Regions from separate parts of the Blautia sp. HA9023 genome, predicted to be linked through region 4. Evidence: riboswitches for the same ligand, from Rfam matches in the RefSeq annotation. Region 4 holds a riboswitch; each other region holds the start of a gene.

Region 1 (2,204 bases), on a different contig from region 4:
GCAGCTTCATCCATATGTTTATTATGTAGGGGTTGTAGATGAAGAGACGGCAGAGAAGTCCTTACATATGGCAAGACATATCGGTGTCAAATATGTGGTCCGCTCTACAACTGCTACAGGTGGTGCCTATAATTATGCTTCTTCTCTTGGAATTCCAAGCATTCTCATCGAGAGGGGCGGACACAGTTACTGGACCTGGGAGGAAGTGGAACAGGACAAAAGAGACGTCCGTCATCTTGTGTTTCATCTTCAGGGGAAGAAATGTCACGGACTGAAACATTACCGTCAGATGCTTCTGGAAAATGTGGTATATGAATATGCACCATATACCGGATGCTGGTATCCATCCAAAAAGCCTGGAGAGTACTTCTTTAAAGGAGAAGACCTGGGTGAACTGAGAGATTACTACGGAAACCTGCTTTATACATCCATTGCAACAGAAAATGGAGTTGTACTTTATCAGACAGCCAGCCTGAATATTATTGAGGACGGACCGATGATCGCCTATGCAGCGATCACAGAGACGCTGACCTGATATTCGCAGAGCTTTTCCACCAAAAATTGTTTTATTCAATTCCTATAGAAACGATAAGAAAACCGGATTTTACCGTTTGTTGTTCTATTTGTAAAAACAAACGCGTAAAATCCGTATTTTTTTGACAAATCGGATAAACTCAGTTGTTAAATACCTAACGGGGTATATGTACAATTCAAACAGCTTTGACAAAATTGATAAATATTCTAAAAATACAACATTTTTCTATGGACAACAGCAATAGATTTATCATATAATAAATCCGTAATTTAACAGCATTTGCTGATTTTTACATCAGTCGTTGCAAGTTCCGAGAGGATTAATAGGGAAACCGGTGTAAATCCGGTACGATCCCGTCACTGTAATGGGGAATCCTCAGATAAAATACCACTGGCCGGGTGCGTGAGAAATAGGGCCGGGAAGGTGTCTGAGGGTGAGGAGCCTGAGTCAGGAGACCTGCTTGTAATTGTTTTAAGATGATTCTTACGGAAGATAGGAAGCAAGTTTTTTTGTGTGTGCCCGTATTTCGTCACGGGCTTTTTTCGTGCGTATTTCTAAAATTCCATGCATTTTCTGCATATAAAGAATCCCATTATAGTTATTATTATCTTATATAAGTTGAAACGGCTATGCTAAAAATCACATCAAATGAGGAAAGGAGTAAAACGTGACAAAGAAACAAGTAGGAAAAAGATTTCTCCAGATTATCATTGTATTATTTGGAATCAGCTTTTTCACATTTGGACTGACCTACCTGTCACCTGGTGATCCTGCGGAGATCATGTTGACAGAGTGTGGTAATCTTCCAACACCGGAACTTCTGGAACAGACAAGACATGATCTCGGCCTTGACCAGCCATTTCTTGTGCAGTATGGTTCCTGGCTGAAAGGTGTTGTAACAGGAGATATGGGACAGTCCTATTCTTTCAAAATGCCGGTAACGGATAAACTGGTATCCTGTTTCTGGCCGACGCTGAGGATGTCGTTGCTGGCACTTCTGATGATGGTCATTATTTCCATACCGCTTGGAATACTGGCCGCTGTATATCAGAACAAATTCCCGGATTATTTTGTAAGAGGAATTACCTTTGTGGGAGTATCTGTTCCAAGCTTCTGGCTGGGCCTGATCCTTCTCAGCATCTTTGGTGTTCAGCTTCGCTGGATCAATGTTGCCGGAGGCAGTACAGATTTTAAATCCATGATCCTTCCGGCGCTGACACTTGCACTTGCCATGTCTGCAAAGTATACCAGACAGGTAAGAAGTGCAGTACTGGAGGAACTTCACCAGGATTATGTCACAGGTGCAAGAATGCGTGGGATCAAGGAAAGCGTCATTCTCTGGAAACACGTTCTTCCTAATGTAATGCTTCCGCTGGTAACACTGCTGGGGCTTTCCCTTGGAAGTCTTCTGGGAGGTACTGCAGTTGTAGAGATCATTTACAACTGGCCTGGAATGGGAAATATGGCAGTAAAGGCAATTTCCTGTCGTGACTATCCTCTTGTACAGGGCTATGTACTCTGGATCGCGATCCTGTACATGTGCATCAACCTGCTTGTGGATCTGTCCTATACTTATCTCGATCCAAGACTTAAGGAGGATAGATAATTGAAAAAGGTATTACGAACATTCAAAGAAAATAAACAGTTCACTCTTTTCTTTATTCTGGGT
Region 2 (2,204 bases), 660 kb from region 4:
TGAGAGCATCGCAAGACTTTCCAACATGCTTGGCGGTGGTGTTATGGTACAGCGTTTCGGAGATCTGATCCGTGGAAGACGAAGCACAAAAGCACGTATTGAGGAGAGCTTCGTAACACCGACTCTTTCCGCAACACCGGGAGACTTAAGCCTTGTTATGCCGAAGCGTATCCTGGATGGAATCATCGAGATGATCTATGCTCTGGATAAGATCGCACCTGGAACAGCAGATGACGATACTCTGCTTTATGGTGTTGAGGTTAAATTCTACAACATGGAAGTTGAGATCGATGAGAATCTGGAAACCTGCCACAAAGGTCTCTTTGTTATCGGAGACTGCAGCGGTGTGACACATTCTCTTTCCCATGCATCCGCCAGCGGTATCTATGTAGCCAGATACCTTGAGCAGGAGTACTTCAGTAAATAATATGAGCGGCCCTTTTCTGCTGTCACAGTGATGGCGGAAAGGGGCTGCTTTTATGTTGTAGGAAATCACTGTACCATAAATAAAAAACATAAATCATATAAAACCATGCATAATGTGCATGAATATTGAAAGGAGTATGTTGAAAATAACTGACAGATGCAGGGGAAGCACCATGATTCGTCCGACAGCAATCTTGACAATTTTGTGATTTTGTGGTAAAAGAATAAGTAACCAGGTAAAATCGAATATGTACAAATGTTATGGCAATAAGGTTGCGTCCAGTCGGATGTGCAAAAGAGAATCCGGTGAGAATCCGGAACGATACCGTCACTGTGAACGGGGAGCTGTTTTTAAATACCACTGGGAAACCGGGAAGGGAAAGCAGTGTGGAACCAAGTCAGGAGAACTGCCTTATTGTGAGATCCAGGATTCGCGGTCTACGAATCTGTATTCTCAATAACAATACAGAACTTCTTTTTATGTGTATTGCGAGAGAATCGTGTGTGAGCAGGCGGCCGCAGAAAGCAGCCGTTTTTTTGTACATATCAGTATTCTGGAAATACATGAAAAGAGGACGATAAGAAATGAAAAGAAAAACAATGTTAGCTCTGATGCTCGCAGTTTCCATGACATGCTCTATGGGTGCAGCTACAACAGCAATGGCAGCAGATGATTCCGCTACAGAAGAGAGCGCAGATGAGAGTACTGAGGCAGCTGATACCACAGAGGCTTCTGATGAAGACCAGAAAGCAGCTGACAATGTAGCAGCTCTGATCGACAAGATCTATGTTCAGGAGAGAACTGACACAACAGATGAGGACTGCAAGGCAGCTAAAGAAGCATGGGATGCTCTGACAGACGCTCAGAAAGAACTGGTAGAGGGCGAGAACGCTGATCCGGATTACTTCGGACGTGACACAGGAGACGCTTCCAAAGACGATCCACGTAACCAGGATGAGATCGGTGAGAACGAGCTTCTGGTAGTAAGCTTTGGTACTTCCTTCAATGACAGCCGTGCAGAGGATGTCAAAGGAATCGAGGATGCTCTTGCAGAAGCTTATCCGGACTGGTCTGTAAGAAGAGCATTTACAGCACAGATCATCATCAACCATGTAGAGGCAAGAGATGATGAAGTGATCGATAACATGCAGCAGGCTCTTGACCGTGCAGTAGAGAATGGTGTTAAGAATCTGGTTGTACAGCCTACTCATCTGATGCATGGTGCTGAGTACGATGAGATGACAGAAGCGATCAATGGCTATAAAGATAAATTCGAGTCTGTAGCTATCGCAGAGCCAATGCTCGGTGAGGTTGGAGACGATGCAACCGTGATCAACGATGACAAGAAAGCCGTTGCTCAGGCAATCACAGATGAGGCTTGCAAAGAAGCCGGATTTGACAGCATGGATGCAGCAGCTGAGGCTGGCACAGCATTCGTATTCATGGGACATGGAACATCTCATACAGCTAACATTACATACGATCAGATGCAGACACAGATGGAAAACCTTGGATTCAAGAACGCATTCATCGGTACTGTAGAGGGTAAACCGGAAGATACAGCCTGCGACAAGGTTATCGAGAAGGTAAAAGAGGCAGGATACAAGAACGTTGTTCTTCGTCCGCTGATGGTTGTTGCCGGAGACCATGCAAACAACGATATGGCCGGTGATGATGAGGATTCCTGGAAGAGCCAGTTTGTAGCATCCGGAAACTTCGAGAATGTTGATACACAGATCGCAGGTCTTGGACGTATCGAGGCTGTTGAGCAGCTTTA
Region 3 (2,204 bases), 680 kb from region 4:
TGAAGCAGCAGCGAGAGCACAGGCTGAGGCAGAAGAGGAAGCAAGACGCCAGGCAGAGCAGGAAGCACAGCAGGATGAGGCGGACGAGAGCGAAGACGTACAGTACGATGAGGACGGCGACGTGATTGAGAATACAGATGAGGATACTGCAGAGGATGACACCGAGCATGTGGATGAAGATGCAGACAATGGTGAAAATGATGATGCGCAGTATGATGAAGATGGCAATGTGATCGAAGATGACGCGTCCGGGGATACTGAGAATACAGAGGATAATGCAGACGCAGATTACGATAACAGTACAGATGCATCCGAAGAAGGTGCAGAGGACACATCCTCAGACAGTGACAGTTCTTCTTACAGCAGCGGTTCAGGATCTTCTGTTGTGAATTATGCCACACAGTTTGTTGGAAATCCATACGTATGGGGCGGAACAAGCCTTACCAATGGTGCAGACTGCTCCGGTTTTGTACAGAGTGTATATGCCAATTTTGGCGTAAGCCTTCCGAGAACTTCCTATGAGCAGCAGAATGCAGGTACTGAGGTATCTTATGCAGATGCCCAGCCAGGAGATCTGATCTGCTATGGTGGACATGTGGCTATTTACATGGGCAATGGACAGATTGTACATGCATCCAATTCTCAGGATGGTATCAAGATCAGTAACGATGCGACATACAGAACGATTGTCTCTGTAAGACGTCTTGTATAATCACGAACCATATAAAATTTATTAAGATGAAGATATTGAACAGCCTGGCGGCATATTCCGCCAGGCTGTTTCTTATAAGGAAACAGTGAATTTATATCAGAAAAATCTGAAACGGTATTGACATATAATTAACAGGGTGTTATTATAATATCAGTATAATTCCATATTGAACATAGCAAGTGCTGAGGGCATCTGACAGTCATGGATTATCAGAAGCCAGCAGAAAAGGGAATCAGGTGAGAAACCTGAGCGATCCGGTCACTGTAACGGAGGAGCGAATCTCAGAATCCATTGTACCTATGTATGAGAAGGAGAGACGAGCCATGATCCCGGAGCCAGGAAACCTGCTTGTTATGGCGAGGTTAAACTTCCGTGTAAAGTGTAACAACCATTTCAGGGACTCCGCACCCCTGGGACGTTGTCTACTTTTTTACGAGAGTAGGCATTTTTTTATGGAATGCGCCTGTTCATATGAATTATACATGATTAAATGGCAGGCGATACTACTCCGGATACATTCGTTCCCTCCGCGCACTCATGAACGGATTATATTTCTACCCCGGGGTGGGATCGCTACCTCTTTTTTTACGGAAAAATTAAGAGAGTGCATGATCCGGGAGGAGATAAGAACCATGGAGAAACCATATTGGGAGGGAAAAGAATATTCCTATTTCAGCCACAAAAAATGCGAGTATTTTCCATGCCATAAAGGAGCAGATCCGGAAAATTTTAACTGCCTGTTCTGTTATTGTCCGCTGTATGCACTGGGAGATAAATGCGGTGGTAATTTCCATTTTACGGAAAGCGGAATCAAGGACTGCACTGCGTGTAAACTTCCTCACAGAAGAGAGAATTATGGATATATCACAGGAAAATATCAGGAACTTGCGGATATGATAAGAAAGCAGAGAGAGAATTCTCAGGCAGATGAGAAATGATAATAAAGAAAATATAATATAACCCGAAATAATAAGCTAGCTCGGACACATGGTAAAATGTGTCCGAGCTGGCTTTTTTGGTTGTGAGTCAAACATGAATGTGTATTCGGATACATTTTATGTATATTCGATCTTACTGTTTTACCAGATCATCTGGTCTGCAGAAATACCTTCAATCTTGGAAGATGATTGTTCAGAATCAGCTGTTCCGGGAACATGGCCTGATGAACAAATTCAGCAGCACAGGTAAAATCACCGATGTGTTCCGGACCGTGACTGTCACTGGAGAGCAGCAGCGGCAGATGATATTTGCGGCAGCAGCGGAGAATCTCATAACAGTTTTCTCTGGTATCACCACGGTAGCCATATGGAGCCAGGGAAGCTTCGTTAATTTCAAAGATTGTTCCGGTTTCTCTGGCAGTTCGGGCAAGAACATCATAATTTACCGGATAATGGGTGTTGTCGCTGTGACCGAGGATTTTGACACAGGGATTCTTCATGACATTGACAAAAGCTTCTGTGTTCTCGTCTCTGGTACCGGGACGGTAGTTCCA
Region 4 (2,204 bases):
TACCGCAAATCCATACTTCCTACAATAGTCATCGACTCTGGTATTTTTTCTGCACAGGATCTTTGTTCCTTTATTTATGATCCATTCTCCCAGCACTTCTGGATCCCCGGAAAATTCCACTGTTTTCAACATACTGCACCCGTGAAACGCCCATTTTTCCACAGTTTCCACATATTCCGGAACCCGGACATATTCCAGATTTCTGCACTTCAGAAAAGCGCTCTCTCCAATAAATTTCAGCTTTTGAGGAAGTTCCAGCTTCTGCAGTCCGGTCTGATAAAACGCCTCTCTTTCAATCCGCTCCACAGACTGAGGAATTTTTATCTCTGTCAGATTCCCACATTTATAAAATGCCCTTCGCCCAATCTCAGTGATCATTTCCGGAAGCACTACTCCGGAAAGTTCCTGGCACTCCATAAAAGCTTCTGCCGGAATTCGGATGATTTTCTTATTCTCTTCAAAAACTGTCTTCTGCAGTCTTTTACACCCGTACAAAACCCCTTTTCCAATATATTCTGTTGTAGCCGGGATTTCAAAACTTCTCAGGTTTACACAACCGGAAAAAGCTCTGTTTTTTATAACTTTTATTTTCTCTGATCTTACTGTTCGAAGCCTTGTACATCCGGCGAAACTTTCTCTGCCAATCTCTCTGACGCAGTTTTCCAGGCTCACTTCTCTGATCCGGATATTATTCTTCAGTGCCTCGTCTCCGATTCGGCTGTAAGGCTGTCCGATAACAAGAATTCTCTCTCCGTGTTTCTCTGCACATCCTCTTACAAATGTTTTTTCTCTTTCTTTCTGCGAACGCCACACCAGTGTTTTCTGCATTTTTTAACCTCTCAACAAAAAAACGGATGCAATACCCTGAAAGATATCGCATCCGTATATAATGATCATGTTTTCAACAATACCATCTGCTACCGCAATATCTCTGAATTCAGGAAATGTTTCTTTCTGTGTCCCGAAAAATAGGTACACAAAACCAAACAATCTCCCCCTCCATTTATCATTGCGTGTAATAACTGGTAGCAGCTTTAAGCAGGTATCCTGGCTTATGTAATCACGATCCCTCCCCTTCTCATACAGATCCGTACAATGGTTACAGAAAGATCTAAACAAATACAGTAGCACGACTGCCTGGGATTCTCACCCTGTTCCCTCTTGGCCCTGCCGATGTGGCAGAGAACTTAAAACCGGTAATTGTTTTTTCTCCATATTTAACTGTTCAGAAATTATAACACACTTCTTTTTCTGTGACAATCCCGTGAATCAGAGTTATAGGCGGGGTTATTTCATAATGATCAGTATTTATTTTACAGTTACACGGCATTTGTAAGAAACTTTTCCGGATCTTACTGTAATTACCGCAGTTCCTTTTTTCACACCTCTGACCACACCTTTGGAACTTACTGTGGCAACAGCCTTATTGGAGGAACTGTATGTAAGTTTTTCAGCAGATGTTATTGGTCTGCGTATCGGCTTTAAGGTCGTTGTCTTTCCTTTACTGATGGTTATTCTGGACTGCAGTCCGGTTATGGCCGCAGTTCTTACTGTTCCTTTTTGTACAACGACTTTCAGTTTCGCCGTTTTTTTGCTTGCCAGAGTTACTGTGATATAAGCAGTACCTGTCTTTTTCTGTGCGGTGATCACACCTTTTTTATCTACTTTTACAATTGCAGTATTGCTGGATTTCCAGGACTTCACGGAATCTCCTTTTGCAAGACCACTGACTTTCACTTTGCTAGTAGATTTTCCCGGATTCAGACGAATTCCATATGCGTTCAGTTTGATCGTTGGTTTCAGTTTGCTTCCTGAATTCTTTGTTTCTTTTTTGGCACATACAGAACAGGTTCTTGTGATCTGTTTCGGTGCAAAAACAGTTGCAGATTTCGTTGTCTTCCAGGAACTCCACTTATGTGCTGCAAGAGCTGTTGATTCGGTCTTTTTCTCTCCGCACCAGGTACAGGTATAAGATTTTGTTCCTTTTGTCTTACAGGTGGATTTCTTTGTTACTGTTCCTGCATCCCAGCTGTGTTTTGCATGTTCTCCTTTGTTTTTCAGATCCCAGTATGTTGTCTCCTTATTTACAAAACGTCTGTAAGAATCCAGTGCCTGAAGTGCCTGTACTGTAGACATTTCGCTGGATTTTGAAATTGACATGGAATGTGAAAAACCATTGTCGCTCTGAATATAACCAGTCAGAT

The links. Region 4 has a riboswitch for cobalamin ahead of AC04Q6_RS07365 (leucine-rich repeat domain-containing protein). Riboswitches for the same ligand answer to the same signal wherever they lie in the genome.
Region 1: another riboswitch for cobalamin. It lies ahead of nikB (nickel ABC transporter permease); the one in region 4 lies ahead of AC04Q6_RS07365 (leucine-rich repeat domain-containing protein).
Region 2: another riboswitch for cobalamin. It lies ahead of AC04Q6_RS04465 (sirohydrochlorin cobaltochelatase); the one in region 4 lies ahead of AC04Q6_RS07365 (leucine-rich repeat domain-containing protein).
Region 3: another riboswitch for cobalamin. It lies ahead of AC04Q6_RS04400 (cysteine-rich small domain-containing protein); the one in region 4 lies ahead of AC04Q6_RS07365 (leucine-rich repeat domain-containing protein).

The regions. Positions count from the first base shown of each region.
Region 1 covers NZ_JBWLUR010000002.1:97,814-100,017, reverse strand. Annotated here, with positions in the region: gene AC04Q6_RS01915 (M14 family metallopeptidase) at 1-535, shown strand, start outside; cobalamin riboswitch at 824-1,013, shown strand; gene nikB (nickel ABC transporter permease) at 1,203-2,141, shown strand; gene nikC (nickel transporter permease) at 2,142-2,204, shown strand, end outside.
Region 2 covers NZ_JBWLUR010000006.1:66,257-68,460, reverse strand. Annotated here, with positions in the region: gene AC04Q6_RS04470 (NAD(P)/FAD-dependent oxidoreductase) at 1-427, shown strand, start outside; cobalamin riboswitch at 680-855, shown strand; gene AC04Q6_RS04465 (sirohydrochlorin cobaltochelatase) at 1,012-2,204, shown strand, end outside.
Region 3 covers NZ_JBWLUR010000006.1:50,124-52,327, reverse strand. Annotated here, with positions in the region: gene AC04Q6_RS04405 (C40 family peptidase) at 1-712, shown strand, start outside; cobalamin riboswitch at 876-1,078, shown strand; gene AC04Q6_RS04400 (cysteine-rich small domain-containing protein) at 1,345-1,650, shown strand; gene AC04Q6_RS04395 (PHP domain-containing protein) at 1,800-2,204, opposite strand, start outside.
Region 4 covers NZ_JBWLUR010000006.1:730,460-732,663, forward strand. Annotated here, with positions in the region: gene AC04Q6_RS07365 (leucine-rich repeat domain-containing protein) at 1-828, opposite strand, end outside; cobalamin riboswitch at 1,021-1,206, opposite strand; gene AC04Q6_RS07370 (Ig-like domain-containing protein) at 1,309-2,204, opposite strand, start outside.